Regions from separate parts of the Serratia marcescens subsp. marcescens ATCC 13880 genome, predicted to be linked through region 2. Evidence: predicted binding sites of a transcription regulator. Region 2 holds the regulator's gene; the other holds the start of a gene.
What was found. Region 2 encodes ArgR, which controls arginine synthesis, uptake and breakdown. Its sites were predicted from a motif close to ANTGAATAAAAATACANT; they were not measured.
Positions count from the first base shown of each region.

Region 1: a site for ArgR is predicted at 4,216-4,233, ahead of argC (N-acetyl-gamma-glutamyl-phosphate reductase). Genes of this name have one in related genera too.

Region 1 is NZ_CP071238.1:4,952,743-4,968,875, forward strand. Features, by position in the region: gene argH (argininosuccinate lyase) at 1-955, opposite strand, end outside; gene J0F90_RS23660 (argininosuccinate synthase) at 1,025-2,245, opposite strand; gene argB (acetylglutamate kinase) at 2,271-3,044, opposite strand; gene argC (N-acetyl-gamma-glutamyl-phosphate reductase) at 3,065-4,069, opposite strand; gene argE (acetylornithine deacetylase) at 4,286-5,431, shown strand; gene ppc (phosphoenolpyruvate carboxylase) at 5,690-8,326, shown strand; gene metF (methylenetetrahydrofolate reductase) at 8,432-9,328, opposite strand; gene J0F90_RS23690 (bifunctional aspartate kinase/homoserine dehydrogenase II) at 9,557-11,992, opposite strand; gene metB (cystathionine gamma-synthase) at 11,995-13,155, opposite strand; gene metJ (met regulon transcriptional regulator MetJ) at 13,460-13,777, shown strand; gene rpmE (50S ribosomal protein L31) at 13,855-14,070, opposite strand; gene priA (primosomal protein N') at 14,271-16,133, shown strand, end outside.
Region 2 is NZ_CP071238.1:426,029-442,161, reverse strand. Features, by position in the region: gene folP (dihydropteroate synthase) at 1-129, opposite strand, end outside; gene ftsH (ATP-dependent zinc metalloprotease FtsH) at 222-2,153, opposite strand; gene rlmE (23S rRNA (uridine(2552)-2'-O)-methyltransferase RlmE) at 2,210-2,839, opposite strand; gene yhbY (ribosome assembly RNA-binding protein YhbY) at 2,983-3,276, shown strand; gene greA (transcription elongation factor GreA) at 3,389-3,865, opposite strand; gene dacB (serine-type D-Ala-D-Ala carboxypeptidase) at 4,122-5,555, shown strand; gene pmrA (two-component system response regulator PmrA) at 5,564-6,226, shown strand; gene pmrB (two-component system sensor histidine kinase PmrB) at 6,223-7,284, shown strand; gene cgtA (Obg family GTPase CgtA) at 7,321-8,493, opposite strand; gene J0F90_RS02015 (DMT family transporter) at 8,510-9,481, opposite strand; gene rpmA (50S ribosomal protein L27) at 9,587-9,844, opposite strand; gene rplU (50S ribosomal protein L21) at 9,862-10,173, opposite strand; gene ispB (octaprenyl diphosphate synthase) at 10,444-11,415, shown strand; gene J0F90_RS01995 (DNA-binding protein) at 11,465-11,821, opposite strand; gene J0F90_RS01990 (helix-turn-helix domain-containing protein) at 12,003-12,263, shown strand; gene mdh (malate dehydrogenase) at 12,331-13,269, opposite strand; gene argR (transcriptional regulator ArgR) at 13,734-14,204, shown strand; gene yhcN (peroxide/acid stress response protein YhcN) at 14,608-14,871, shown strand; gene yhcN (peroxide/acid stress response protein YhcN) at 14,992-15,255, shown strand; gene mpl (UDP-N-acetylmuramate:L-alanyl-gamma-D-glutamyl-meso-diaminopimelate ligase) at 15,453-16,133, opposite strand, start outside.

The sequences.
Region 1 (16,133 bases), 590 kb from region 2:
TGTTGTACGCCAGCGGCAGGCCTTTCAGCGTCATCATCATGCCGGTCAGCGCGCCCTGCACGCGGCCGCACTTGCCGCGGATCAGCTCCAGCGCATCCGGGTTTTTCTTCTGCGGCATCAGCGAAGAGCCGGAGGTCACGCGGTCAGACAGCTCGACAAACGCCGCCTCGCCGCTGTTGAAGAAGATCAGATCTTCGGCGAAGCGCGACAGGTGAACCATGCTGATGGCGGCGTTGGACAGCAGCTCCAGCACGTGATCGCGATCGGAGACGCTGTCCAGGCTGTTGCGGGTCGCCGAGGCAAAGCCCAGCCAGCCGGCCAGCTGCTCGCGATCGATAGGATAAGCGGTGCCGGCCAGCGCGCCGCTGCCCAGCGGGCTGACGTCCAGCCGTTTCAGGGTATCCTGCAGACGGCTCTCATCGCGCGCCAGCATCTCGACATAGGCCAGGCACCAGTGCGCGAAAGTCACCGGCTGCGCGCGTTGCAGGTGGGTATACCCCGGCATCACCGCATCCTGGTTGGCTTCAGCAGTCTCCACCAGCGCCTGCTGCAGTTGGACGATCGCCTGATGCAGATCGCCGATCTGCTGTTTGCACCACAGCTTCAGATCGGTCGCGACCTGATCGTTGCGGCTGCGGCCGGTGTGCAGCTTCTTGCCCAAGTCGCCGACCTTCTCGATCAGCTTCTGCTCCACCCAGCTGTGGATGTCTTCCGCATCGCTTTGGACGATCGCCAAAGGATCGGCCTGGACTTCCTTCAGTAGCGCATTCAGCGCCTGCTCCAGCTGCTGTTGCTCCGCTGCGGTCAACACGTTAACGGTCACCAGCGCCTTCGACCAGGCCACCGAGCCCACGATATCCTGCTCCGCCAGGCGATAATCGAACCGCAGCGAATCATTGAGTTGTTTGAACCGCTGATCCGCCGCCTGAGTGAACCGTCCGCCCCAAAGTGCCATACCTTTACTCCTGAATTTTTATGCGAAAGGGCGCAGCATGCTGCGCCCTTGCAGAGTCACGCCAATCGGTTATTTATTCTTTTTCTCGTTCAACGCGCGGATGCGTGAAGACAGAGAGAACAGGCGGATAAAGCCGCCCGCGTGGCTGTGATCGTAAACTTCGTCTTCGCCGAAGGTGGCGAACTCTTCGGAGTACAGGCTGTTGGCGGATTTTTTCTGGGTCGCCGTCACCTGGCCTTTGTACAGCTGCAGCACCACTTCGCCGTTCACCTCTTCAGCCAGCGCTTCGGCAGAGGCCTGCAGCGAACGGCGCAGCGGCGCGAACCAACGGCCGTCGTACACCACATAAGACATCTCCAGGCCCAGCTGCTCGCGCCATTTGAAGCTGTCGCGATCCAGCACCAGCTGCTCGATGGCGCGCAGCGCCGCCACCATGATGGTGCCCCCCGGGGTCTCATAGCAGCCGCGGGATTTGATACCCACCAGACGGTTTTCCACGATGTCGATACGGCCGACGCCGTGCTTGGCGCCCAGCGCGTTCAGGGTTTCCAGGCACTGGTACGGCGACAGTGCTTTACCGTTAACCGCCACGACGCGGCCTTTCTCGACGGTAACGGTCACCTGCTCAGGCTGGTCCGGCGCTTCCTGCGGATCGACGGTCCATACCCAGCAATCCTTGTTCGGCGCATTCCACGGGCTTTCCAGCACGCCGCCTTCGGTGGAAATGTGCCAGGCGTTCTCATCGCGGCTGTAAATCTTCTCCAGCGACGCGGTGGTCGGGATGTTGCGCTCTTTCAGGTAATCCAGCAGCGCTTCACGGGAACGCAGGTTCCACTCGCGCCACGGCGCTACCACTTTCAGCTGCGGCGCCAGCGCGGTGTAGGTGGTTTCGAAACGCACCTGATCGTTGCCTTTGCCGGTCGCGCCGTGGCACAGCGCGTCTGCGCCCACTTTCAACGCCAGCTCGACCTGCGCCTTGGCGATGATCGGCCGCGCCATCGAGGTGCCCAGCAGGTAGCTGCCTTCGTACAGGGCGCCGGTCTGCAGCACCGGATAAACGTAATCGCGGATAAATTCTTCACGCAGATCGACCACGTGGCATTCAGAGGCACCGGACTGCAGGGCTTTTTGCTCCACGCCTTCCAGATCGCTGCGCTCCTGGCCGATGTCCGCCACGAACGCCACCACTTCACAGCCGCCGTAGTTCTCTTTCAGCCATGGAATGATGGCCGAGGTATCCAGGCCGCCGGAGTACGCAAGAACGATTTTTTTGATGCCTTGGTTTTGCATGATCTATTCCTTTCTAATTCTAAAATTAAGCGAGGATCCGGGTGCCAATCGACACGCCGTTAAACAAAGCAGGAAGCTGATCGGCATGGCGCCAGCTGGCGATATCCACCGGGCGGCCGAGGGTGCGGGCGGCGTCGAGCGCCGCATTCACCTTCACCACCATACCATCGGTGATGATGCCTTGCGCGATCAGTTGTTCCGCTTTTTGCGCCGTCATTTCCGCAATGCGTTGCCCCTTGCCGTCGAGGATGCCGCTGACGTCCGACAGCAGGATCAGATCCGCCCCCAGCGTCGCCGCCAGCGCCGTCGCCGCCTGATCGGCGTTCACGTTCATTAACTGCCCTTCGGCGGTGATGCCGATGGAGCTGATAACCGGCAGGTAGCCGGCGCCCAGCAGGGTATTGAGCAGCGCGGGCGAGCCGGGCTGCGCGTTGCCGACGTGGCCCAATGCCGGATCGAGCGGGGTCACGACCGCGCTGCCGCCATCCGCCAGGCTCAGGCCGACGGCGTTGATTTGGTGTTTAATCGCCCACGCCAGCAGCGTTTTGTTGGCGGTGCCGGCCAGCGCGCCGGTGATGATGTCGATCTGATCGGCCGGCGTGACCCGCAGGCCGTTCTTTTTCACCACCGGCAAAGCGAGCTGCTTCATCAGTTCGTCCACCACGCAGCCGCCGCCGTGGACGATCACCAACGGGCGCTGGTGCTGCTGCCGATAGCTGTCCAACGCGGTAAACAGACGCTCCAGCGCTTCTTCACTGTCTAATAACACGCCACCTAACTTGATAATTAACGGGTTCATTGCTGTTTACTCACGCTGGTTTAAAGGAGTGATTGGGTTTCCGGGAAGCCGAAACGGATATTCAGGCATTGCACCGCCTGCGCCGCCGCGCCTTTCAGCAGGTTGTCTTCCGCCGCCACGGCGATCAGATGCTCGCCCTGCACCGCAAAGCCGATGTCGCAGAACGGCAGCCCCACCACCGCTTTCAGCGCCGGCACGCCCTGGTCGTACAACCGCACCAGCGGCTTGTCGTCATAGGCGGCGTGATAGGCGGCGGCCACGTCCTGCGCGGTCACGCCGGCTTTCAGGCGGCAGGTGATGGTTTCAAGGATGCCGCGCGGGAAGTTGCCCAAGTGCGGCGTAAAGATAACCGGCACGCCCAGGTGCGCGGCGATCTCCGGCTGGTGCCGGTGAGTGAAAATGCCGTACGGCTGCAGGCTCACTTCGCAGAAACTGGTGGTCATGCTGGCCTTGCGCCCGGCGCCGCTGACGCCGCTGGTGGCGTTGATCACCGGCCACTGATCCAGATTCAGCAACTGTTTTTCGATTAACGGTTTCAGCGCCAGCTGCGCCGCCGTCGGGTAACAACCCGGCACGGCGATCAGCTGCGCCTGTTTGATCTTGTCGCTCTGCCACTCCGCCAGACCGTATACCGCCTGCTCCAGCAGGGCGCCATGCTGATGTTCGAAACCGTAGTACTGGCTATAGAAACCGGCATCCTGCACGCGGAAGGCGCCGGACAGATCGAACACCACGCAGCCTGCCGCCAGGAAGGCCGGTGCGATATCGTGGCTGACTTCATGAGCGGTGGCGAGGAACACCACGTCGATGCCCTGCGCCGCCTTGGCGACGTCGGTCAACGGCTGCAGCGGCAGATCGACGATGCCTTTCAACTGGGGATGGAGATCGGAAAGCAACTTTCCTGCATCTGCACTTTGCGCTGAAACCGCTAAAGCGGTTATGTTCATGTGTGGGTGGCGATTCAGGTAAGCCGTGAGCTCCGCTCCGGCGTAACCGCTGGCACCAACGATCAGCGTATTCAACATGTGGCCTTTCACCTTCTAAACTGACGTGCGGTCGCTTGCGACCCAGGTAACAGGGCTCGCCAGCGTTGTTGCGCCGTTCACCCACGGAGCCAGGCGTTGATGCTTTTATAAACATCCGGGTATCGGGTTCCCTTACGCTTCGGCTTACTGTATTTTTATTCAAAATAAATGCATGAATATTGATACTATCCTAACCAAAGGCTGTCAACAGTGAAGATGAAATTACCTCCATTTATTGAGCTGTACCGGGCGTTGATCGCCACTCCGTCGATCAGCGCCACCGATGCCGGCCTCGATCAGAGCAATGAGGCGTTAATCAACTTGCTGGCCGGATGGTTTGCCGACCTGGGCTTTCGCGTCGACGTACAGCCGGTGCCGGAATCGCGCCACAAATTCAACCTGCTGGCCAGCATCGGCGAAGGCAGCGGCGGCCTGCTGCTGGCCGGCCACACCGATACGGTGCCTTACGACGAAGGCCGCTGGACGCGCGATCCCTTCACCCTGACCGAGCACGACAACAAGCTCTACGGGCTGGGCACCGCCGACATGAAAGGCTTCTTCGCCTTTATTCTGGACGCGGTGCGCGACATCGACGCGAGCAAACTGACCAAGCCGCTGTACATTCTGGCGACCGCAGATGAAGAAACGACGATGGCCGGCGCACGTTATTTCGCCGCCTCCACCGCCATTCGGCCGGATTTCGCCATCATCGGCGAACCGACCTCGCTGCAGCCGGTGCGCGCGCACAAGGGCCACATGGCCAACGCCATTCGCATCGTCGGCCAGTCCGGCCACTCCAGCGATCCGGCGCGCGGCGTCAACGCCATCGATCTGATGCACGAATCCATCGGCCGCCTGATGGAGCTGCGCAAAACCCTGCAGGAGCGCTACAACAACCCGGCGTTCGCCGTGCCTTATCCCACCATGAACTTCGGCCATATCAGCGGCGGCGACGCGGCCAACCGCATCTGCGCCTGCTGCGAGCTGCACCTGGACATCCGCCCGCTGCCCGGCATGACGCTCGACAACATCAACGAACTGATGCATCAGGCGCTGGAGCCGGTGAGCCAACGCTGGCCGGGCCGCCTGACCATCGAAGAGCTGCATGCGTCGGTGCCGGGCTACGAGTGCCCGACCGACCACCGCATGGTGGCGGTGATCGAGGAGCTGCTGGGCACCCGCACGCAGGTGGTCAACTACTGCACTGAAGCGCCGTTCGTGCAGCAGGTCTGCCCGACCCTAGTGCTCGGCCCCGGTTCCATCGATCAGGCCCACCAGCCGGACGAGTACATCGACACCGCGTTTATCGAACCGACGCGCAAACTGCTGGGCCAACTGGTCAATCACTTTTGCCGGCAATAAACCCGACATTTAGCAGGGGAAATGCTTTATGCTTTCCCCTAACTCAAAATAAGTAGAAAACGGCGAAATAAGCCGTGCTGATAACCGACGCGCCGTAATTAAATTTCAGAAAATGCGCCGATTTTGATGTTTTTTTGCTAAAAATAGTGTCAATTGACGATTGGACAGGAACGCGATGTGATCAGGCAGGCGGTCTGCGCCTGACGCGTGAAATTTATTTACAAGATAAAAATCATACAGAACTGGGTCAGGGGTTATATGAACGAACAATATTCGGCAATGCGCAGTAATGTCAGTATGCTCGGCAAATTGCTCGGCGATACCATCAAAGAAGCGCTGGGTGAGCATATTCTCGATCGCGTTGAGACCATCCGTAAGCTTTCCAAATCCTCACGCGCCGGCAACGAAGCGCATCGCCAGGAGCTGCTCTCCACCCTGCAGAACTTGTCCAACGACGAGCTGCTGCCGGTGGCGCGCGCCTTCAGCCAGTTCCTCAACCTGACCAACGTCGCCGAGCAGTACCACAGCATTTCGCCCAACGGCGAGGCCGCCAGCAACCCGGAAGCGCTGGCTCAACTGTTCAGCCGTCTCAAAGACAAAAAGCTCAGCGACAAAGAGCTGCAGCACGCGGTATCGCAACTCTCCATCGAGCTGGTGCTGACGGCGCACCCGACGGAGATCACCCGCCGCACCCTGATCCACAAGCTGGTGGAGGTCAACACCTGCCTCAGCCAGCTCGATCACAACGATCTGGCCGACTACGAGCGCAACAAGATCATGCGCCGCCTGCGTCAGCTGGTGGCCCAGTCGTGGCACACCGATGAAATTCGCAAACACCGCCCTTCCCCGATCGACGAAGCCAAATGGGGCTTTGCGGTGGTGGAAAACAGCCTGTGGGAAGGCGTGCCGGCGTTCCTGCGCGAATTCAACGAACAGCTGGAAAACTCCATCGATTACAGCCTGCCGGTGGAAGCGGTGCCGGTGCGCTTTACCTCCTGGATGGGCGGCGATCGCGACGGCAACCCGAACGTGACCGCCGAAATTACCCGCCATGTGCTGCTGCTCAGCCGCTGGAAAGCCTGCGACCTGTTCACCCGCGATATCCAGGTGCTGGTCTCTGAGCTGTCGATGACCGAATGCACCCCGGAGCTGCGCGCCCGCGCCGGCGGCGATGAGGTGCAGGAGCCGTACCGCGAAATCATGAAGCAGCTGCGCAGCCAGCTGATGAGTTCCCAGGCTTATCTTGAAGGCCGCCTGAAGGGCGAGCGCGTGCTGAAACCGCACGACCTGCTGGTGAACAACGAGCAGCTGTGGGAGCCGCTGTATGCCTGCTACCAGTCGCTGCAGGCCTGCGGCATGGGCATCATCGCCAACGGTCAACTGCTGGATACCCTGCGCCGCGTGCGCTGCTTCGGCGTGCCGCTGGTGCGCATCGACGTGCGTCAGGAGAGCACCCGCCATACCGAAGCCATCGCCGAGCTGACCCGCTACCTGGGGCTGGGCGACTATGAAAGCTGGTCTGAAGCCGATAAACAGGCGTTCCTGATCCGCGAGCTGAACTCCAAACGCCCGCTGGTGCCGCTGAAATGGCAACCGAGCGCCGACACGCAGGAAGTGCTGGAAACCTGCCGGGTGATCGCCGAAGCGCCGCAGGGTTCGATCGCCGCCTATGTGATTTCGATGGCGCGCACGCCTTCCGACGTGCTGGCGGTGCACCTGCTGCTGAAAGAGGCCGGCTGCCCGTTCGCGCTGCCGGTCGCCCCGCTGTTCGAAACCCTCGACGACCTGAACAACGCCGACGACGTGATGACCCAGTTGCTGAACATCGACTGGTATCGCGGCTTCATCCAGGGCAAACAGATGGTGATGATCGGCTATTCCGACTCGGCGAAAGACGCCGGCGTGATGGCCGCTTCCTGGGCGCAGTACCGCGCGCAGGACGCGCTGATCAAAACCTGTGAAAAGGCCGGCGTGGCGCTGACGCTGTTCCACGGCCGCGGCGGTTCCATCGGCCGCGGCGGCGCTCCGGCGCATGCGGCGCTGCTGTCGCAGCCGCCGGGCAGCCTGAAGGGCGGCCTGCGCGTCACCGAACAGGGCGAGATGATCCGCTTCAAGTTCGGCCTGCCGGAAGTCACCATCAGCAGCCTGGCGCTGTATGCCGGCGCGATCCTCGAGGCCAACCTGCTGCCGCCGCCGGAACCGAAGAAAGAATGGCGGGCGCTGATGGACGACCTGTCCGAGACCTCCTGCCGGATGTATCGCGGCTACGTGCGTGAAAACCCGGACTTCGTGCCTTACTTCCGCGCGGCCACGCCGGAGCTGGAGCTGGGCAAACTGCCGCTGGGTTCACGCCCGGCCAAGCGCAAGCCGAACGGCGGCGTAGAGAGCCTGCGCGCCATTCCGTGGATTTTCGCCTGGACGCAGAACCGCCTGATGCTGCCGGCCTGGCTCGGCGCCGGCGCCGGATTGCAGGAAGCGGTGAAAGCCGGCAAACAGACGGAGCTGGAAGCGATGTGTCGCGACTGGCCGTTCTTCTCCACCCGTATCGCCATGCTGGAAATGGTGTTCGCCAAAGCCGACCTGTGGCTGGCGGAATACTACGATCAGCGCCTGGTGGATAAAGCACTGTGGCCGCTGGGCCAACAGCTGCGCGATCAGCTGGAAAGCGACATCAAGGTGGTGCTGACCATCGCCAACGATGCGCACCTGATGGAAGACCTGCCGTGGATCGCCGAATCCATCGCGCTGCGCAACGTTTACACCGACCCGTTGAACGTCTTGCAGGCCGAATTGCTGCACCGTTCTCGTCAGCAGGAGCAACCGGACGCCCGCGTCGAGCAGGCGTTGATGGTCACCATCGCCGGCGTCGCCGCCGGGATGCGCAACACCGGCTAGTGAGCCTCATCGCGGCCCCGTTTATCGGGGCCGTTTTTTTATGCCTTCCCCCACAAAAAAAGGGCGCCGCGGTAAAGCGGCGCCCTTTTAAATGGAACAGACCCGTCAGGCGGCGGCCACCGGACGCACGCCCAGCGTGTGGCAGATGGCGTAGCTCATCTCGGCGCGGTTCAGCGTATAGAAGTGGAAATCTTTCACCCCTTCGCGGCTGAGGATCTTCACCATGTCCATGGCGATGTTGGCGCCGACCATTTTGCGGGTCTCCGCATCGTCGTCCAGCCCTTCGAACATGCTGGTCATCCAGCTTGGCACCCGCACGTTGGTCATGGTGGCGAAGCGCTGCAGCTGCTTGAAGTTGGACACCGGCAGAATGCCCGGCACGATTTCCACGTCGATACCGGCGGCAACGCAGCGGTCGCGGAAGCGCAGGTAGCTCTCAACGTCGAAGAAGAACTGGGTGATGGCGCGACTGGCGCCGGCGTCAATCTTGCGTTTCAGGTTAATCAAATCGGCCTGGGCGCTCTTCGCCTCCGGGTGCACTTCCGGATAGGCGGCGACGGAAATGTCGAAGTCGCCCACGTCTTTCAACAGCGCCACCAGATCGGTCGCGTACATGTCCGGCTTGCCGCCGCCCGGCGGCAGATCGCCGCGCAGCGCCACGATATGGCGGATGCCGCTGTTCCAGTAGTCGGTCGCGATGTCGCGCAACTGCGCCGGGCTGGCGTCGATGCAGGTCAGGTGCGGCGCAGCCTCCAGGCCGGTGCGCTCCTTGATCCCCTTGATGATGCTGTGGGTGCGATCGCGCTCGCCGGAGTTGGCGCCGTAGGTGACGGAAACGAATTTAGGTTTGAGGATGCTCAGACGATCGATCGACTGCCACAGGGTCTCTTCCATCTCGCTGGTGCGTGGCGGGAAGAACTCGAATGATACGTTAATCTGGCCGTTCAACTCCGCCAGACTCTGATTCAGCGCTTCCCGCTGGTTTGCGTGGAAAAAACTCATACCCTGCTCACCTCTTCTCGATCACTGTTTTTATTTCATCTTGATGAGCGTCTATACGTTTAGACGTCTAGATAGAAAATGCCGCATGTTGGCTAAAGAGTCAACAGGAAAATGAGGGGAATAAGATGATTAATCCTCACCCGCTCAAAGAGGAAATTTCATGACAGCGGCAGGGATAAGTATGGCAGGAAAAGCAAAGGGGCGCGGTGAACCCGCGCCCGCAGAGGATTAAAGCAGCTGCGCCAATCGGTTAAGGTCTGACTGGATCGCGCCGGCGGTCACATCGCGGCCGGCGCCCGGCCCGCGGATCACCAGCGGATTATCGCGATACCAGCGGCTCTCGATGGCGAACACGTTGTCGCACGGCAGCAGCGAGGCCAGAGGATGCTCAGGGCGCACCGCCTCCACGCCGACCCGCGCCTTGCCGTTGGCGTCGAAACGCGCCACGTGACGCAGCACCAGGCCCATTTCGCTGGCGGCCTCAAAGCGCTGTTGCATCTGCTGATTCAGCGCCTCGCCGTTCTCGAAGAACTGATCGACGGAGCCCAGTTCGCAGCCCGCCGGCACCAGTGACTCGACCCGCACCTGGTTCGGTTCGATGTCATAGCCCGCCTCACGCGCCAGGATCACCAGCTTGCGCATCACGTCCTGGCCGGAGAGATCGACCCGCGGATCCGGTTCGGTGAGCCCCTGCTGCCAAGCCTGATCCACCAGCTCGGTAAACGGCACCGTGCCGTCATACTGCAAGAACAGCCAGGAGAGCGTGCCGGAGAAGATGCCGCTGATCGCCAGAATGCTGTCGCCGCTGTCGCGCAGATCGCGCACCGTGTGGTTGACCGGCAGGCCGGCGCCGACGGTGGCGTTGTACAGCCAGTGGCGGCCGGTTTTGGCGAAGGCGTCGCGAATTTGGCGATAGCTGTCGCTGCACGAGGCCCCCGCCAACTTGTTGGCGCTGATCACGTGGAAACCGTGGCTGGCGAAATCCAGATACTGCCCGGCCAGCTCTTCGCTGGCGGTCACGTCAAGCACCACCAGATCGTCGAACGGGTGCGCGCGCATCCACAGGAACAGCGATTCTTCGTCCAGTTCCTGCGCCTCATCCTCAAAGAACGCCAGCGCGCGGCTGGCATCCAGCCCGTCGTAGTTCAGCAGGCTGCGGCGGCTGTCCACCACCCCCGCCAGGATGAATTCGAAGCCGCTGCGCGCGGAAATATGGGTCTGCTCGCGGGCGAACAGCTCCAGCCAGCGGGAGCCGATGTTACCCTTGCCGAACAACACCAGGCCGATGCGCTTCTCGGCGCGGAACAGGCTTTGGTGCAGCCCCTGGATCAGCAGCGCGGTCGGCCCCTGGCGCAATACCGCCACCAGGCTGATGCCATCTTCCGCCTGCCAGATAAACTCGACCGGCTGATCTTTCAGCTGCTGATAGAAACGGTGGCTGTGCAGCGGATTCTTGCATACCCCGGCGCCGACCATCGCCACCAGCGCCAACCCTTCGCGCAGGCGCAGCTCGCCTGGCAGCGCCGCGGCCTGCAGCGTCGCCAGCGCGCTGTTGACCACCTCGGAGGTGTAGCACAGCTGCACCCGATTGCGGTCAGGGTGGATGCCCACCGCCAGCGGTTTGATCTGCGCGCGCTTGAGCACCAGATCCAACTCTTTCTGCGCCAGTTTGAAGTCATGCTGAGCGGCGACGTGCAGTTCAATCAGGCACACGTCATCGTGGCTGGTGACAATCTTGGCGCCGGTGCCGGACGCCAATACGCGCTCGATGCGCGTCGAGCCCTGCTCCGGCTGATAGCTGCAGCGCAGCTGAAGATCGATATCGCTGCCGGAGACCGGCTGCAGAGTACGGGTGTGCAACACCGGCGCCGCCAGACGCGCCAGCTCGCTGGCTTCGTCCAGACGCAGCAGCGGCAGCAGGCAGGCGTCTTTCACCTTGCGCGGATCGGCGCTGTATACCCCGGCCACGTCGCTCCAGATGGTGACGCGAGCAGCGCCGGCCAACGCGCCGACCTGAGTGGCGGAGTAGTCGCTGCCGTTACGCCCCAACAGCACGGTTTCCCCGGCGTCATTGCGCGAAATGAACCCGGTCACCACCAGGCGTTTGCCCGGATGTTGGGCCAACAATTGCTGCAGCAATGGGTAAGAACGGCCTTCATCCACCTGCGGCTGCGCGGCGCGCTCGGCGCGCAGGAAATCACGCGCGTCCAGCCAGGCCGCCTGCATATCCAGGTGGTTGAGCACCGCCGCCATCAGGCGCGCCGACCAGATCTCGCCGTGCCCGACCACTTCGGCATAGCACACGTCGTCGACGTTGCCGTCCAGCAGCGCCGCCAGACGTTCCAGATCCTGAATGAACTTGGCGATCAGCGGCTCGGCGCTTTCCGGCGGCAACAGGCCGCTGATAAGATCGCTGTGATAGCGACGCAACGTCTGCTGCACCTGGTGCGCAGACAGGCGATCGCTCTGGCTGAGCTTCAGCCAGTTGATCAACTGGTTGGTGGTACTGCCGGCGGCCGATACCACCATCATGTCGCCCGGCTGGCTGTATTCCGCCATAATCCCGGCCACACGCAGATAACACTTCACATCCGCCAGACTGCTGCCGCCAAACTTGTGCAGTTGACGCCCGCTCACCGGCCCTGCTACAGCAATTGCATTCATGCTTACCTCGTTGCCGCCGCCTGGAAAGCGCGTTCCAGATCGGCAATCAAATCTTCACTGTCTTCAATACCCACGGAAATGCGCAGCAGGCTCTCGGAGATGCCGGCCGCTGCCCGCGCCTCCGCCGCCATGCCGGCGTGAGTCATGGTCGCTGCATGCGAGATCAGGCTTTCTACGCCGCCCAACGATTCTGCCAGAGTAAACAGCTCAAGGGCAGAGAGAAAACGGCGCAGCACCGCTTCATCGCCGTCCAGTTCAAAACTCAGCATCGCGCCGAAACCGCGCTGCTGACGGCGGGCGATCTCATGCCCCGGATTCTCCGGCAGGGAGGGATGATACAGCTTTTTCACCAGCGGTTGCTGCTGTAAATAGTCAACAATCGCTTCAGCATTTTGTTGCGCCGCCTTGATGCGCGGCGACAGCGTGCGCATGCCGCGCAGCAACAGATAACTGTCGAACGCGCCGCCGGTCACGCCAATGTTGTTCGCCCACCAGGCCAGCTCGACCGCCAGCTCGGGATCTTTGGCAATCACCGCCCCGGCCACCACGTCCGAATGCCCGTTCAGGTATTTGGTGCAAGAATGGACCACCAGATCGGCACCGAGTTCGATCGGCTGTTGCAGGGCCGGGCTGAGGAAGGTGTTGTCCACCACCGTCAACGCGCCCGCCGCATGCGCGGCAGCGCAGATCGCCGCGATGTCCACCACCCGCAGCAGCGGATTGCTGGGGCTTTCTATCAGCACCAGCTTCGGCTTTTGCGCCAGCGCCTGCTGCAGGGCTTCTTCATTACCCTGATCGACGAACAGCACGCGATAGGCGCCGCGCTTGCTCAGGCTGTCGAACAGCCGATAGCTGCCGCCGTAGCAGTCGTGCGGCGCCACCAGCAGATCGCCGGGCTTCAACAACACGGTGGTCACCAGATGGATCGCCGACATCCCGCTGCCGGTCATCACCGCGCCGGCGCCGCCTTCCAGCTCCGCCAACGCGCGCTGCACTACGTCGCGCGTCGGGTTGCCGCGTCGCGAGTAGTCATGGGCTCGGGGTTGGTTGAAGTCGGTAAAGTTATAGGTGCTGGACAGATGAATCGGCGGGACAACGCAGCCGTACTGTTCGTCGTCGTTCAGGCCGCTGCGTACGGCAATCGTGGCTGGTTTACGCGTCATGGGCTCGCTCGGCTCTCGGTTCGGTGGATGAGGCCTAAAGAGTAATCGCAGGATTGATAGACGTCAATACATCTGGACATCTAAACTTCTTTGCGTATAGATTGAGCAATGACACAATACCCGCTAAAATTATGCCGATATGACATGACGATAAGATGTTAAGCGGCAATGCCTGGCCGAAGCGGGGCATTCAGTGACCCTGGTCGCGTAAAATTGACATTTATTTAGTGAGAACAGTGAAGATCGGGCATAATTGGCCGGTTTTTAGAATTTTGTAATTTTTCTGACAAAGTTAAGGTGTCCCATGGCTGAGTGGAACGGCGAGTATGTCAGCCCTTACGCTGAACACGGTAAAAAAAGCGAGCAAGTCAAAAAGATCACGGTATCCATTCCGCTGAAGGTCCTGAAAATCCTCACCGACGAACGGACCCGTCGCCAGGTGAACAACCTGCGCCACGCCACCAACAGCGAACTGCTGTGCGAAGCGTTTCTGCATGCCTTTACCGGCCAGCCGCTGCCGAACGATGAAGACCTGCGCAAAGAGCGCAGCGATGAAATCCCGGAAGCCGCAAAAGCGTTGATGCGCGAACTGGGTGTCGATCCCGATACCTGGGAATATTGAGAACCGCCCGGCGAACGCCGGCGGCAGAAAAGAAAAAAGGCGCCCAGGGCGCCTTTTTCATCGGTCGATAAGAAATCTTATTTCTTAGCGCCTGGTACGCTGAAACGCTTGTTGAAGCGGTCAACGCGGCCACCGGTAGCAACGTCACGCTGCTTGCCAGTGTAGAACGGGTGGCATGCGCCACAAACGTCCAGGTTCAGATCGTGGCCCACGGTGGAGCGGATCTTCATCACGTTACCGCAAGAGCAGTTAGCAGTAACTTCTTCGTATTTTGGGTGGATACCTTGTTTCATGGGAAACCTCAGTTAAGGCCGTGTCGCTATCCAGCCCTGTTTCGCCAGACACCACACGTGGTTGATAATAGAATTTTGGTATCGAATTATACCAAAGGCGGCAAATTATACAGCATTAGTCGGGGCGCGCAATCGGAACCGTACATTTGCCGATGCGCCGTGTAAACTGATGCCCACTTTTTTTCAATTTGGATGAGATCATGCCCGTCGTACACGTTGCTTTGCCGGTCCCCCTCGCCCGCACCTTCGACTATCTGCTGCCGCCCGGCATGCAGCCGGTGGCCGGCGCGCGCGTGGGCGTGCCCTGGGGCAGGCAGCATGCAATCGGCATCGTCACCGGCTGCAGCGACACCAGCGAACTGCCGCTGGACAAGCTCAAGCCGATCGACAGCGTGATCGACACCGAGTCGCTGTTCTCTCCCAGCCTGTGGCGCATCCTGCGCTGGGCCAGCGATTACTATCACTATCCCATCGGTGAAGTGCTGTTCCATGCGCTGCCGATCCTGCTGCGCCAAGGCAAACCGGCCGAGGCCGCGCCGCTGTGGCAGTGGTTCGCCACCGAAGAGGGGCGCGCCACCCCGCCCGAAAGCCTGAAACGCGCGCCGAAACAGCAGCAGGCGCTGGCGGCGCTGCTGCAACGCCCGGTCTATCGCCATCAGGTCAGCCAGCTTGAGCTGACGGAAAACGCTCTGCAGGCGCTGCGCGCCAAAGGGCTGATCGACCTGCGCGCTCAGGTCGCGGCCACGCAGGACTGGCGCCCCAACTTCGCGGTGCTGGGCGAGCGGCTGCGGCTGAATACCGAACAGGCCACCGCCGTCGGGGCGATCAGAAGCGAGGATGAGCAGTTTGCCGCCTGGCTGCTGGCCGGGGTCACCGGCTCCGGCAAGACCGAGGTGTATCTCAGCGTGCTGGAGAACGTGTTGGCCAAAGGCCGGCAGGCGCTGGTGCTGGTGCCGGAAATCGGCCTGACGCCGCAAACCATCGCCCGCTTTCGCGAGCGCTTCAACGCGCCGGTGGACGTGCTGCACTCCGGGCTGAACGACAGCGAACGGCTGGCGGTTTGGCTGCGCGCGCGCAGCGGCGAAGCCGCCATCGTCATCGGCACCCGCTCGGCGCTGTTCACGCCGTTCCGGCAGCTGGGCGTAATCATCATCGACGAAGAGCACGATAGTTCTTATAAACAGCAGGAAGGCTGGCGCTACCATGCCCGCGATCTGGCGGTGTTCCGCGCCCGGGAAGAAGACATCCCGATGGTGATGGGCTCCGCCACGCCGGCACTGGAAACGCTGCACAACGTGCAACTGGGCAAATATCGCCAGTTGAAGCTCACCCAGCGCGCGGGCAACGCCAAACCGGCAGCGCAGCACCTGATCGATCTGAAAGGGCTGCCGCTGAAGGTCGGCCTGTCGCAACCGCTTTTGAAAAGCATGCAGCACCATTTAAAAGCCGGCAACCAGGTGATGCTGTTCCTCAACCGCCGCGGTTACGCCCCGGCGCTGCTGTGCCACGAGTGCGGTTGGATCGCCGAGTGCCAGCGCTGCGATCACTACTACACCTTCCACCAGCATCAGCGCCAGCTGCGCTGCCACCACTGCGACAGCCAGCGACCGGTGCCGCACCAGTGCCCGCAGTGCGGCTCCACCCACCTGGTATCGGTCGGCGTCGGCACCGAACAGCTGGAACAGGAGCTGGCGCCGCTGTTCCCCGACACGCCGATCACCCGCATCGATCGCGACACCACCAGCCGCAAAGGGGCGCTGGAGCAACACCTGGCGGATATTCATCGCGGCGAAGCGCGCATTCTGATCGGCACGCAGATGCTCGCCAAAGGCCACCATTTTCCCGACGTCACGCTGGTGGCGTTGCTGGACGTGGACGGCGCGTTGTTCTCCGCCGACTTCCGCTCCGCCGAGCGTTTCGCTCAGCTGTATACCCAGGTCTCCGGCCGGGCGGGCCGAGCGGGCAAACAGGGTGAAGTGTTGCTGCAAACCCACCATCCGGAGCACCCGCTGCTGCAGGTGCTGCTGCAACAGGGTTACGACGCCTTCGCCAAACAGACGCTG
Region 2 (16,133 bases):
GTGCACCAGCGCCTGGTTCAGGGTGTTGTGGCGGCCGCCGTCGGAAAACGAATCCGGCGTCACGTTGAGGATGCCCATCACCTGTGGATGGGAGAGATTGAGCGTCATGTCGCGCACGGTTAACTGCATGGTTGGTCCACCTTACTGTTGCCTGGTTCACTGCCCGCCGGGCAAAAAAAAACCCCGGCGTACCGGGGTTTGATGTTATTACACAGCCGTTCTTACTTGTCGAGCTGTTCGGACATGGTGTTGCCCGGCGTTGGGGTGCGCGGCTCATCTACCGGCGTCGGGGCTTTCGGGGTGCCGCCGTTGTCGGAGCTGTTGCCTTTGTTCGCATCGTCCCAGCCCGCCGGCGGACGCACGTCTTTGCGGTTCATCAGATCGTCGATCTGCGGCGCATCGATGGTTTCATACTTCATCAGCGCATCCTTCATCGAGTGCAGGATGTCCATGTTTTCCATCAGCAGCGAGCGAGCACGCGTGTAGTTACGTTCGATCAGCGACTTCACTTCCTGGTCGATGATACGCGCGGTTTCATCCGACATGTGCTTCGCCTTGGCCACGGAGCGGCCCAGGAACACTTCACCTTCTTCTTCCGCATACAGCAGCGGCCCCAGCTTCTCGGAGAAGCCCCATTGGGTCACCATGTTGCGGGCGATGGAGGTCGCCACTTTGATGTCGTTCGACGCACCGGTAGAGACTTTTTCCGGCCCGTAGATGATCTCTTCCGCCAGACGACCGCCGTACAGGGTGGAGATTTGGCTCTCCAGCTTCTGACGGCTGGCGCTGATCGCATCCCCTTCCGGCAGGAAGAAGGTCACGCCAAGCGCACGACCACGAGGAATGATCGTCACTTTGTGTACCGGATCGTGTTCAGGAACCAGGCGGCCGATGATGGCGTGGCCCGCTTCGTGATACGCGGTCGACTCTTTCTGCGCTTCGGTCATCACCATGGAGCGACGTTCCGCACCCATCATGATCTTGTCTTTGGCTTTCTCGAACTCCACCATCGACACCACGCGCTTGTTGCCGCGGGCGGCGAACAGCGCCGCTTCGTTGACCAGGTTGGCCAGGTCGGCACCGGAGAAGCCCGGCGTACCGCGCGCAATGACGGAGGCGTCGATGTCGGCAGCCAACGGCACGCGGCGCATGTGCACCTTCAGGATCTGCTCACGGCCGCGCACATCCGGCAGCCCGACCACGACCTGACGGTCGAAACGGCCCGGGCGCAGCAGCGCGGGGTCAAGCACGTCCGGACGGTTGGTGGCCGCGATGACGATGATGCCCTCGTTGCCTTCGAAACCGTCCATCTCAACCAGCATCTGGTTCAGGGTCTGCTCGCGCTCATCGTGACCGCCACCCAGGCCGGCGCCACGCTGGCGGCCGACGGCGTCGATTTCATCGATGAAGATGATGCACGGCGCGGCTTTCTTCGCTTGTTCAAACATGTCACGCACGCGGGATGCCCCCACGCCGACGAACATTTCAACGAAGTCGGAACCGGAAATGGTAAAGAACGGCACCTTCGCTTCGCCGGCGATCGCTTTCGCCAACAGCGTTTTACCGGTCCCCGGCGGGCCGACCATCAGCACGCCTTTCGGGATCTTGCCGCCCAATTTCTGGAAACGGCTCGGCTCGCGCAGGTATTCCACCAGTTCGCTCACCTCTTCTTTCGCTTCGTCACAACCGGCGACATCGGCGAAAGTGGTCTTGATCTGGTCTTCCGTCAGCATGCGGGCCTTGCTCTTGCCGAAGGACATCGCGCCCTTGCCGCCGCCGCCCTGCATTTGCCGCATAAAGAAGATCCAGACCCCGATCAGCAACAGCATCGGGAACCAAGAGATAAAGATAGAAGCCAGCAGGCTCGGCTCTTCAGGCGGCTCGCCGACAACTTTCACATTCTTCGTTAACAACGTATCCAGCAACTTGGGATCGTTGACAGGGATGTAGGTCGTGTATTTGTTACTGTCTTTCTTGGTAACGTTAATTTCACGTCCGTTGATTCGCGCTTCGCGAACCTGGTCCTGGGTCAGTTCGGACATGAAGGTAGAGTAATCCACCCTACGGCCATTCGACTCGCTGGGCCCAAAGCTCTGGAATACAGACATCAACACTACCGCGATGACTAACCAGAGAATTAGGTTTTTCGCCATGTCACTCAAGGGATTAACCTCATCTTACAACTGTGTTAACAAACAGCGTTAGGGTACTACAGTTTGCGCCCTGTCGCTACAATGTACACTTCGCGCGAACGGGCGCGGGAAGCGTCTGGCTTACGAATCTTAACCTTCGTAAACAGGGAGCGAATTTCCCGTAGGTACTCGTCAAAGCCATCTCCCTGGAACACCTTCACCAGGAAACTTCCGCCTGGTGCGAGGACATCACGACACATATCCAGCGCCAACTCCACCAGATACATCGACCTTGGAATGTCGACCGCCGGGGTGCCACTCATATTCGGGGCCATATCGGACATGACCACCTGAACCTTACTCTCACCTACTCGTTCCAACAGCGCCTTCAGCACCAGTTCATCACGAAAATCGCCCTGAAGGAAATCGACGCCAACGATAGGATCCATTGGCAAAATATCACAGGCGATGATGCGCCCGGTACCGCCGATTTGGGTGACCACATACTGCGACCAGCCGCCCGGTGCGGCGCCCAGGTCAACCACGGTCATGCCCGGTTTGAACAGTTTGTCGCTCTGCTGTATTTCATCAAGTTTAAACCAGGCACGGGAACGCAGTCCCTTTTTCTGCGCCTGCTGTACATATTTATCGCTAAAGTGTTCTTGTAACCAGCGACTGGAGCTAGCCGAACGCTTTTTATTAGCCATCTCGTTTTCCAACTATCATAAAAAGAGTCTTATGTCAGGGTCGCTGCTCACGTAGACTCACACCGGTGAAGACCGATTTGGTGATATACATGAGATGGCGGTAGAATGTACCGTTTTCAATCCCAACTTAAGCAAAAAAGACAATGAATCTGAATAATAAACAAAAACAGCACCTGAAAGGCCTGGCGCATCCGTTAAAACCGGTGGTGATGCTGGGCAATAACGGTCTTACCGAAGGGGTGCTGGCTGAAATTGAACAGGCTCTGGAGCATCATGAGCTGATCAAGGTAAAAATCGCCGCTGAAGATCGCGAAACCAAGACCCTGATCGCCGACGCTATCGTGCGTGAAACGGGCGCCTGCAATGTGCAAGTTATCGGCAGTACGCTTATTCTTTACCGCCCGTCGAAAGAGCGCAAGATCAGTCTACCGCGTTAATAACCATCAGGTTAACGAAAAGGTGCCATGCGCCTGACCAAGATAAAAGGCCGCTTGCGGCCTTTTTCCTATCTTTACAAAACGTTGGCGCATTAATGACCAACGGTCCCGATCAGAGATACTCGACCTTCAGGATCTCGTATTCCACGTCGCCGCCAGGGGTTTTGATCACCACCACATCGTCTTGCTCTTTGCCGATCAGGCCGCGCGCCATCGGCGAGTTTACCGAAATCAGATTTTTCTTGAAATCGGCCTCATCGTCGCCAACGATGCGGTAAGTCACTTCTTCTTCGCTGTCCAGATTCATCACCGATACGGTGGCGCCGAAGATCACCCGACCGGTGTTCGGCATCTTGGTGATATCGATCACCTGCGCATTGGACAGCTTGGCTTCGATCTCCTGAATGCGGCCTTCGCAGAAACCTTGCTGTTCGCGGGCGGCATGGTACTCGGCATTTTCTTTCAAGTCGCCGTGTTCACGCGCTTCAGCGATATCCGCAATGATTTTCGGGCGGCGCACGCTTTTCAGATATTCGAGCTCTTCGCGCAGTTTTTCAGCGCCAAACAAGGTCATCGGAATTTGGTTCATCGTATAAATACCTCTAAATCTTTCCTGTTCAAATAACCGTCATCCTGACGTATTCGTATGAAAACACGGTTGGCATTCCGCCCCCCGCCTCCAGGCGACAAACAAAAGAAACCTGACTCGGAACGGGGCCCAAGCCAAGATCGGTTTTGCATTTTGATACGCATTTTAGCCTAGAGTTCCTTGAGGGTCATCGTTTACTTTTTCCCTGATTGCACCGTAGTATGACGGCACGTTATCCAGCTGTTATCCCGAGATTATGCGTTTTTCACGAATTGTCAGTGCATTGGCTTGCGCATTTGTTCTGAATGCGAATGCGGCCCCGGTTGAAGAGTACACACAATATCTGCCTGATGGGGCCAACCTTGCCCTGGTCGTTCAGAAGATCGGTGCCGGTGCGCCGACGATCGATTATCACTCTCAGCAGATGGCGCTGCCGGCCAGTACCCAAAAAGTGCTGACGGCGCTGGCGGCATTGCTGCAACTCGGGCCCGATTACCGTTTCACCACTACGCTGGAGAGCCAGGGCGATATCCGCGACGGCGTGCTGCGCGGCAACCTGATCGCCCGCTTCAGCGGCGATCCGACCTTCAAACGTCAGAGCCTGCGCAATATGGTGGCCGTCCTGAAGAAGCAGGGCGTGCGCCAAATCAGCGGCGACGTGCTGGTCGATACCTCGGTCTTCGCCAGCCATGACAAGGCGCCCGGTTGGCCGTGGAACGATCTGACGCAGTGCTTCAGCGCGCCGCCGGCCGCCGCCATCGTCGATCGCAACTGTTTCTCGGTCTCGCTGTACAGCGCGCCGAACCCGGGCGACATGGCGTTTATCCGCGTCGCCTCCTATTATCCGGTCAATATGTTTAGCCAGGTGCGCACCCTGGCGCGCGGATCCGCAGACGCGCAATACTGCGAACTGGACGTGGTGCCGGGCGAGCTGAACCGCTTTACCCTGACCGGCTGCCTGACGCAGCGCAGCGAACCGCTGCCGTTGGCCTTCGCCATCCAGGACGGTGCCAGCTATGCGGGCGCCATACTGAAAGACGAGCTGACGCAGGCCGATATCCAGATCGACGGGCATTTGAAACGCCAAACGCGCCCCGGCATCACCGGCACGGTGATCGCGCAAACCCAGTCGGCGCCGCTGCACGATCTGTTGAAAATCATGCTGAAGAAATCGGACAACATGATCGCCGATACCGTCTTCCGCACGATCGGCCACGAGCGCTTCGGCGTGCCGGGCACCTGGCGAGCAGGTTCCGATGCGGTACGCCAGGTGCTGCGCCAGAAGGCCGGCATCGATCTGGGCAACACCATCATCGCCGACGGTTCCGGCCTGTCGCGCCACAACCTGCTGGCCCCGGCGACCATGATGCAGGCGCTGCAGTACATCGCGCAGCACGACAACGAGCTGAACTTTATCTCGATGCTGCCGCTGTCCGGTTATGACGGCACCCTGCGCTACCGCGGCGGCCTGCATGAGGCCGGCGTAGACGGCAAGGTGTCGGCCAAGACCGGCGCGCTGCAGGGCGTCTACAACCTGGCGGGCTTCATCACTACCGCCAGCGGCCAGCGCATGGCCTTCGTGCAGTATCTCTCCGGCTACGCCGTGCCGCCGGAAGATCAGAAACAGCGCCGCGCGCCGCTGGTGCGTTTCGAAAGTCGCCTGTATCGGGATATTTACCAAAACAACTGAGGATCGCCATGAAGCTGCTGGTCGTTGAAGATGATGAACTGCTGCAACAAGGGTTGGCGCTGGCGCTGACCGGCGAAGGCTACGTGTGCGACTGCGCCGCCACAGCGGCGGAAGCCAGCAGCCTGCTCATCACCAGCCAATACAGCATGGTGATCCTGGATCTCGGTCTGCCGGACATGGACGGCGCCGCGCTGCTGCGGCAGTGGCGCCGCCAACAGATCGATCTGCCGGTGCTGATCCTGACCGCCCGCGACGCCCTGGAAGACCGCGTCGATGGGCTGGACGCCGGCGCCGACGACTACCTGGTCAAACCCTTCGCGCTGGTTGAGCTGCAGGCGCGCGTGCGCGCCCTCCTGCGGCGCTACCAGGGTCACAGCGACAATCTGATGCAGGTGGATGACCTGCAGTTGAATCTCTCCAGCCAGCAGGTCTATCTGCAACAGCAGCCGGTGGAGGTCACGCCGAAAGAGTTCGCCATTCTGGCGCGCCTGATCATGCGTGCCGGGCAGACGGTCAACCGCGAACTCCTGCAGCAGGATCTCTACACCTGGCAAGACGATTTAGGGTCCAACACCCTGGAAGTGCATATCCACAACCTGCGCCGCAAACTGGGCAAGGATCGCATCCGCACCGTGCGCGGCATCGGCTACCGCCTGGAACCCTCGTCATGATCAGCATGCGCCGCCGCCTGCTGCTGATGCTGGCGCTGATCCTGCTGGTCACGCAACTCATCAGCGCCTTCTGGCTGTGGCACGAAAGCCAGGAGCAGATCAGCTTCCTGGTGGACGAAACCCTGTCCGCCAAAGTGCGTACCGAACGCGTCGATACCGAGATTGCCGAGGCCATCGCGTCGCTGTTGGCGCCTTCGCTGATCATGATGATCGTCACGCTGTTGGCGTCGTTTTGGGCCATCAGTTGGATCATCCGCCCGCTCAACCAATTGCAGCAACGGCTGGAAAAACGCTCTGCCGATAACCTGACGCCGCTGCCGATCACCAGCGACAGTCAGGAAATGGTGGCGGTCACCAATGCGCTCAATCAGCTGTTTTCACGGCTGGATAACACCATTCAACAGGAACGCCTGTTCACTGCCGACGCCGCCCACGAGCTACGCACGCCGCTGGCCGGCATCCGCCTGCACCTGGAACTGATGGAAAAGCAGGGCGTCAAGGGCAGCCAGGCGCTGATCGCCCGCATCGATCAGCTGATGCACACCGTCGAGCAGTTGCTGATGCTGTCGCGCGCCGGGCAAGACTTCGCCAGCGGCCATTATCAGCATTTCGATTGGGTGGCCGATGTGATCCAGCCGCTGCGTGAAGAGCTCGACGAAATGGCCGCCCAACGCGGGCAGACGCTGGGTTGGCAATTGCCGGCTGCTGCCACCGTGAACGGCGATCCGGTGCTGCTGCGGCTGTTGCTGCGCAACCTGGTCGAAAACGCCCACCGTTACGGCCCGGAAGGCGGCGCGATACAGGTGCGGTTAACGCCGCAAGACAACGGCTATCTGCTGCAGGTCATCGACGATGGCCCGGGAATCAAGGAAGAGATGGTCGGGGAACTGACGCAGGCGTTTCGCCGCATGGATCAACGCTACGGCGGCAGCGGACTGGGCCTGAATATCGTGATCCGCATCGCGCAACTGCACCAGGGGCGTTTGACGCTGGAAAACCGCCGCGATGCGCGCGGCCTGAATGCCCAGTGCTGGCTGCCGGAAAAGGCGCTCAAATAACAAGGGCCCAGCGTTGCTGAGCCCTTTATCACCGAATTACTTCTGGTAAATGATTTCGACGCCTTCGTCGTCGTCTTCGTCCCAGTCGTCATCCCAGTCATCTTCCGCTTCGGCTTCCACTTCCGCGATTTGCTCGCGGTGGTAGTCATCCCACATGAATTCGACTTTTTCCGGTGCGCTTTCTTCGATCGCCATCGCTTTCGGCTGGGTGTTGATGAAGTTCATCACGTCCCAGCACAGCGCATTGACGCCTTCGCGGTTGGCGGCGGAGATCATGTAGTACTTCCCTTCCCAGCCCATGCCTTCCACAATCGCCTTGGCGCGTTCGGCGGCTTCTTCCTCACCAATCACATCAATTTTGTTGAACACCAGCCAGCGCGGCTTCTGCGCCAGATTTTCGCTGTATTGGTTCAACTCGTTGATAATGACTTTGGCGTTTTCCACCGGATCGGATTCGTCGATCGGCGCGATGTCCACCAGGTGCAGCAGCACGCGGCAACGCTCCAGGTGTTTCAGGAAACGAATACCCAGGCCGGCGCCTTCGGAGGCGCCTTCGATCAGCCCCGGAATGTCGGCGACCACAAAGCTCTGCTCGTGGTCCATGCGCACCACGCCCAGGCTCGGCACCAGCGTGGTGAACGGATAATCGGCCACCTTCGGCTTGGCGGCGGACACCGCGCGGATGAAGGTCGATTTGCCGGCGTTCGGCAGCCCCAGCATGCCCACATCGGCCAGCAGCAACAGCTCCAGCAACAGGTCACGCGCTTCGCCGGCGGTACCCAGCGTCTTCTGACGCGGCGCGCGGTTGACCGAAGATTTGAAACGGGTGTTGCCCAGACCGTGCCAGCCGCCTTTGGCGACCATCAGCTTCTGCTCGTGGCGGGTCATGTCGCCGAGGATCTCGCCGGTGCCCTGATCCTTCACGCGCGTGCCGACCGGCACCTTGATGATGACGTCTTTACCGCGTTTGCCGGTACAATCGCGGCTCTGGCCATTCTGGCCGCGCTCGGCGCGGAAAGACTTCTCAAAGCGGTAGTCGATCAGGGTGTTAAGGTTCTCGTCCGCCAGCAGGTAGACGTCGCCGCCGTCGCCGCCGTCACCGCCGTCAGGCCCACCATTCGGGATATATTTTTCGCGGCGGAAGCTGACGCACCCGTTGCCGCCGTCGCCTGCAACGACCAGAATCGCTGCTTCATCTACAAACTTCATTTACCGTCTCCGTAAATCATTCACCGGGCTGCTTCAAAGGAGCAACCAGGGGGGGGTCTGCCCGTCGCGGCCACCACCGGTGACCAATTGCGGAAAACATGGCGCCCGCCACAACCACAAACGCACCGACATAGCCGACGATGTTCAGCGTCGGCATGGCGAATGCCTGGGGCCAAGCCAGCGCCAATAAATCTGAAAACAGCAGGGTAAACAGCGGGGTCAGCGTAACCAACGCGCTCACCTGCGCCGCCTGCCAGCGCGCCATCGCTTCTGCCAGCGCGCCATAGCCGATCAGCGTGTTGGCGCCGCAAAACAGCAGGCACGCTAATTGCCAGCCGCTAAGCTGGAAAATCACCTCGGGTTTGGCCAGAGGGAACAACGCAATCGCACATAAAGTGTACAACATAACCAGGATCTGCGGCGAAGCCAGCCGGCGCAGCAACACCTTCTGCGCCACGCCATAGCTCACCCAGACCATCGCCGCGCACACGCCCAGCATGACGCCCAGCGTGTAGTCCGTCAGCCGGGTGAAGATCTCTATCAGACTGACGTTGAAAAACAGCATCAGCCCGCAAATCAGCATCAGGGCGCCAATGACCTGGGTGATGCGCATGCGTTCTTTTAAAATCAGCACGCTGGCGAACATCATACCGACTGGCGACAGCTGGCCAATCACCTGCGACGCCGTCGGGCTCAGGTATTGCAGCGAGGAGCTGAAGAACACAAAGTTGCCAAGCAGCCCCGCCGTCGCGATCGCCAACAGCAGCAGCCAACGCGGCTGGCGGAACATCGTCAGCGGCGGCAGCTTGCCGCGCACCGCAAGGATCACGCCCAAACCGATGGCGGCCATGGTAAAGCGATACCAGACAACGGTAAACGGCTCCATCACCACCAACACTTCTTTCATCGCGATCGGCAACGCGCCCCAACAAACCGCCGTGGTTAACGCCAGAGAAATGCCAACGCCGACCTGCTGCTTCGTATCCATATCACCTTCGCCAACGCTGACGGGCCTGCCCTCAGGCAACCCATAAATGTAAAAAGCCCCGCAACGAATTGCGGGGCTTACATCTATTTCGTAAGGCTCGAAAAATTATTCAGCTTCGATGCTGATGAATTTACGATTGCTCGGGCCTTTAACTTCGAATTTGACTTTACCGTCTTTCAAAGCAAACAGAGTGTGGTCTTTGCCGCAACCCACGTTGGTACCAGCGTGGAATTTGGTGCCGCGCTGACGAACGATGATGCTGCCTGCCAGTACTGCTTCGCCGCCAAAGCGTTTTACGCCCAGACGTTTAGCTTCTGAATCGCGACCGTTACGAGTCGAGCCGCCAGCCTTTTTGTGTGCCATTAATCCGCTCTCCTAACTTAAGCGCTGATGCCGGTGATTTTAACGTCAGTGAACCACTGACGGTGGCCCTGCTGCTTACGGTGGTGTTTACGACGACGAAACTTAACGATTTTAATTTTCTCGCCACGACCGTGAGCAACGACTTCAGCTTTGATCTTGCCGCCATCGACGAAAGGAACGCCGATTTTGATATCTTCGCCATTAGCGATCATCAGAATCTGGTCAAACTCAACCGCTTCACCAGTTGCGATGTCCAGCTTTTCCAAGCGAACGGTCTGACCTTCGCTTACTCGGTGTTGTTTACCACCACTTTGGAAAACCGCGTACATATAAAACTCCGCTTTCCGCGTGCCCGACTGTGTTAGTTCAGAGCGCGCTATAAATATTCACAATAGGGCGCGAATTCTACGCAAAAAAGCAGCGCATGACAAGAGCAGAATAAGATCAGAACAAGAAAAAAGAAGAAAAAAAGCGCAGTTTCTTTCGTGGCGTTTATCTGAACCGTTTTTCAAGTACAATCATAGGGACAGTTACCGCCATGTACCGATGTGAGCAGCGATCTCAACGCGGTGAAGAGAAACACAGCTGAAAAAAACACAATGAACCTAGAGCAAATTACCGAGTTAACCGCGCAAGATATGGCGGCCGTGAACGCAACAATTCTCGAACAGCTGAATTCCGATGTCACGCTCATCAATCAGCTTGGCTATTACATTATCAGCGGTGGCGGTAAGCGCATCCGGCCGATGATCGCCGTCCTGGCGGCGCGGGCGTTGGGCTACGAAGGCAACAAGCACGTCACCGTCGCCGCCCTGATCGAATTCATTCATACCGCCACGCTGCTGCATGACGACGTCGTCGACGAATCGGACATGCGCCGCGGCAAAGCCACCGCCAACGCGGCGTTCGGCAACGCCGCCAGCGTGCTGGTCGGCGACTTTATCTATACCCGCGCCTTCCAGATGATGACCAGCCTGGAATCCCTGCGCGTGCTGGCACTGATGTCGGAGGCGGTCAACGTCATCGCCGAAGGTGAAGTGCTGCAGTTGATGAACGTGCACGATCCCGACATCAGCGAAGAAAGTTATATGCGGGTGATCTACAGCAAAACCGCCCGTCTGTTTGAAGCGGCGGCGCAATCGTCGGCGATCCTGTCCGGCGCCAGCGCTGAGCAAGAACAGGCGCTGCAAGATTATGGCCGCTACCTCGGCACCGCTTTCCAGCTGATCGACGATCTGCTCGACTACAGCGCCGACGGCAGCACCCTGGGCAAAAACACCGGCGACGATCTGAACGAAGGGAAACCGACCCTGCCGCTGCTGCACGCGATGCACAACGGCGACGACGCCCAGCGTGACATGATCCGCGGCGCGATTGAGCAAGGCAATGGCCGTCACCTGTTGGAGCCGGTGCTGCAGGCGATGCAGCAATGCGGTTCGCTGGAATACACCCGCAAACGCGCCGAGGAAGAAGCCGACAAGGCGATCGCCGCGCTGCAGGTCTTGCCGGCATCAGAGCACCGAACAGCGCTGGAGGGCCTGGCCCATTTGGCGGTACAACGCGACTTTTAAGAAATCGTGTTTCTAAATGTGTTCATCAGGCCCGCCCACGCGGGCCTGCTTAGGTATTGCTCTCTTCGTCGATACGCGCCAGCAGGCCGCCGATCCCTTCCCGCATCAGGAAAGCCACCATTCTCTCGCGCTCGCTCTCCGTCAAATGGTAGTAATACTCGATCCAGACCGCCAACGGATCCTGGCGCTCTACGTCATATGCCGCCCCGTCTTCCTTCAGCGCCAGCAGGTTACGCACGCCTGGAGGCAGGCTGTCGATATGGTACTCCAACGCTTTTCCCTGCACGCCTTTACGCCTGCGGCTGATCCAGCCTTCGCGTCGGGCCATCAGATTGATTCCCTGTGGTGAGGAGGGTAATCCTGCGATGCCTGTCAGTTCCTTGGCGGCAAACCACTCGTTTTTCATAGCCATCATCTCTGGGCAATAGTGGGCAATGTCGTTTTTTGGAAATTACCTGGGTATTTTTTAGGAAATTTAATGGTATTCTTATTTCCGAATAAGCGTTTCACGTTGTTCAAACGCTTAACCATGACCCGTTAGTTATACCACTAACGCAACTTTGGCTAATCAGAAAAGGAATGTAAACATGAATTCAAGGAACCCAGATTGGCATCCGGCAGATATCATCGCGGCGCTACGCAAGCAGGGCACCACGCTGGCGGCAGTGTCGCGCAAGGCCGGATTAAGCTCATCGACGCTGGCCAATGCGCTGTCGCGCCCGTGGCCGAAGGGGGAATGGCTGATCGCCGAAGCGATAGGCATCCACCCTTCGGAGATCTGGCCAAGCCGCTATTACGATCCGCACAGCGATTGCCTGCTGGATCGCAAAGCACGTATCAAATCGTGAACGCGGAGCAAAAAAAAACCGCCGGAACAGCGTCCGGCGGCGTTTATCGGCTGACTATCGGTGTCGATCAGTTATTGATGAACTTCTCGCCCAGTTCGATATCTTTATGCAGCACGTCCAGCATCTCGTTCAGCGCTTTCTGCTCGAAGGCGCTCAGGGTGCCGATATCTTTGCGTTCTTCAACGCCGTTTTTGCCCAGCACCAGCGGCTGCGCGAAGAAGCGAGCGTATTTGCCGTCGCCTTCAACGTAAGCGCATTCCACAACGCCTTTCTCGCCCTGCAGCGCACGCACCAGAGACAGACCGAAACGGGCGGCCGCCTGACCCATGGACAGCGTTGCAGATCCGCCGCCGGCTTTGGCTTCTACCACTTCGGTACCGGCATTCTGAATGCGTTTGGTCAGATCCGCCACTTCCTGCTCGGTGAAGCTCACGCCAGGGATCTGCGACAGCAGAGGCAGGATGGTCACGCCAGAGTGGCCGCCGATCACCGGCACGTTCAATTCTTCCGGCTGCTTGCCTTTCAGCTCGGCCACGAAGGTGTTGGAACGGATGATATCCAGCGAAGTCACGCCGAACAGTTTGTTCTTGTCGTAAACGCCGGCTTTTTTCAGCACTTCCGCCGCGATGGCAACCGTGGTGTTAACCGGGTTGGTGATGATGCCGATGCAGGCTTTCGGGCAGGTTTTCGCCACTTGCTCAATCAGATTACGCACGATGCCGGCGTTAACGTTGAACAGGTCAGAGCGATCCATGCCAGGCTTACGGGCCACGCCGGCGGAAATCAGCACCACGTCCGCGCCGTGCAGAGCCGGAGTCGCGTCTTCGCCGCTGAAGCCTTTGATTTTAACTGCGGTTGGGATGTGGCTTAAGTCGACGGCAACGCCTGGGGTAACGGGGGCAATGTCGTAGAGAGAGAGTTCAGAACCTGAAGGAAGCTGGGTTTTGAGTAGAAGGGCGAGGGCCTGGCCGATACCGCCAGCAGCACCGAGAACTGCAACTTTCATCCTATACTCCTTTATTATCTTAAATATATAAAGCGCCGTGAATGTGTTGGTTACGGACCTTAAGTTATTACACCTTTCAAAACAATAAATTAGCCAATTCTTGCCTGCAGGTGTAATAAAACGGCCGCTGTCGCGCCCATTTTAGATTAAATCGCTTACGCATGAAGGGCATAGCGCACACTAATCAAAAATAGTGCGAGGTTATTCACGAGCAAGTTAACCGGCCGTTACATTACACCCTTACGCAACATCAGAACAACATCATTTTAATAACATTTTATTTACCACTGCAGGCCGATTTTCCGTCGCCAAAAGGGCATATTCATCGCGGCCGGATTTTGTTAAAATGCCGCCCTTTCCTCGCCGTCCGGTCATTTTTATTTTCTTTGGGGCGGCCTTTGTTGCATAAAAATTCATCTATATGCATAATCATGGCTTCCACTATCAACATTCCACGGTGCAAAATGCGTAATCCCGCAAAACAGGAAGATCTGATCAAGACGTTCAAAGCGTTATTGAAAGAAGAAAAATTCAGTTCTCAAGGCGAGATCGTTTTGGCGCTGCAAGAAGAAGGCTTCGAAAACATTAACCAATCCAAAGTATCGCGCATGCTGACCAAGTTCGGCGCGGTACGTACGCGCAATGCCAAAATGGAAATGGTGTATTGCCTTCCTGCCGAACTCGGCGTGCCGACCACCACCAGCCCATTGAAGAATCTGGTGCTCGACGTCGACCATAACGATGCCGTCGTGGTGATCCACACCAGCCCGGGCGCCGCGCAGCTGATCGCCCGCCTGCTCGACTCACTGGGTAAATCCCAGGGTATCCTCGGCACAATTGCCGGCGACGACACGATTTTCGTCACCCCGTCCAGCGGCTTTACCGCTCAGAAGCTGCATGAAGCGATCCTGGGCGTGTTCGAGCAAGAGCTGTGAAACCTGGCGCTAACAAAGTGCGGCTGTAAACCGCATTTTGTTAGCGCTTCTTTAACCCTCGCGTTACCTTCCCAGCCTTCAACCGCGTTTAACACTGCTTTTTTATCCCGCAACAACACATTTCCATGACATATCCATGTAACCAGCAGTACCCACTGTGATCTTCCGCACTTTTGGTCAAAATCACTTACCTTATTGAAATTACATAAATTTAACATCAAAAGATCGTTTTATGAGCGTTTTTTATTCCTTATGGTTATAAAAAATAAGGATCATGAGGTTAAAGTTTCACTAGAAACTGTTAGCGAACTATTAATTTTTCGCGTTACTAGCTGTATACTCATTTTCGTGAACTGAATCACAGTTCGTTGGAACTGATAAAAGAATACGATGAGGTGAGATGATGAAAATTAAAGCTACCGTTGCAACCCTGAGCGTTCTGTCCATGCTTTCCTTTGGTGCATTCGCAGCACAATCTGTTGATGCTACCCAGGCCGCAAAACTGCAGCCCGCCGGTGTGATCACCGTGAGCGGCGTCGCCGCTGCGCCTTCCGACATTCGCCAGGCGCTGTCCGACAAAGCTGACGCCAAAGGGGCGACCGCTTACCGCGTAATCGAAGCGCGCAACGACGGCAACTTCCACGCGACCGCTGAAATCTACAAATAAGTAACGGCATTACCCGGCAACGGGCAATACCTCTCTGGAATCAAACGCTGTCATAACGGCCTTCAAGAATAAAAATCGCTGCCAAGCCCTTCCAGGCTGTTATGAACAAGGATCGCTATCATGAACATGAAAACTACTCTTGCTGCACTCGGTTTGCTGTCCGTCATCTCCTTCGGCGCATCTGCCGCCCAGTTGGTGACTAACGATCAGACCGCCAATCTGCAATCTATCGGCACCATTACCGTCAGCGGTATCGACGGCGCGCCGACCGATATTCGCCAGGCGTTGTCGGAGAAAGCCGACGCGAAAGGCGCGACCGCCTACCGCGTGATCGAAGCCCGTAACGAAGGCAACTACCACGCCACCGCCGAGATTTACAAATAACAACTCTGGGAACGGCTTTGCAGAGCTGATTACCCTCGTCACTGCCACTGCCGAGTTCTGACGCAAACGCCGATTTCCCAGAGACCCTCTCGTCGTCCTATCCGACGAACCCCGTTGCCCTCGCTCGCGAGGGCTTTTTTATGGGCGTAAAAAAGGCCGCGAATGCGGCCCTTAGATTGGCTTATGCGGCTGAACGATCAGTAGGTCACCTTCGGTTCCTGCTTTTTCGCCAACGCGTCCAGCAAGCGATCGTGAATGCCGCCGAAACCGCCGTTGCTCATCACCAGAATGTGGTCGCCCGGCTGCGCGGTTTTCACCACCATCTCCACCAGCGTATCGAGATCCGCGCTCCAATGCGCCGGCTGCACGCAGGCATCCGCCACTTCCGCGACCTGCCACGGAATGTGGTGCGGCTGGAACAGGAACACTTCGTCGGCGCGGCCGAGCGAAGGCGCCAGATCGTTTTTGCTGATGCCCATTTTCATGGTGTTGGATCGCGGCTCCAGCACCGCCAGAATGCGCGCCGTGCCGCCGACCTTGCCGCGCAGCGCGGCCAGAGTGGCCAGGATCGCCGTCGGGTGGTGCGCGAAGTCGTCGTAAACCGTGACGCCGTTGGCTTCGCCACGCAACTCCAGGCGGCGGCGGGCGTTGATGAAATCGCCCAACGCGCGGCAGGCGTCCGCTGGCTGCACGCCGACGTGACGGGTCGCGGCGATGGCCATCAGGCCGTTATGCATGTTGTGCTCGCCCACCAGCGCCCAGTTCACTTCGCCGACCTGCTCGCCGTCGAGGAACACCGCGTAATGGCTGGCGTCCGGCGTCAGCTTCTGCGCGCGCCAGGCGCCCTCTTCGCCCACCAGCTCCTGTTCGCTCCAGCA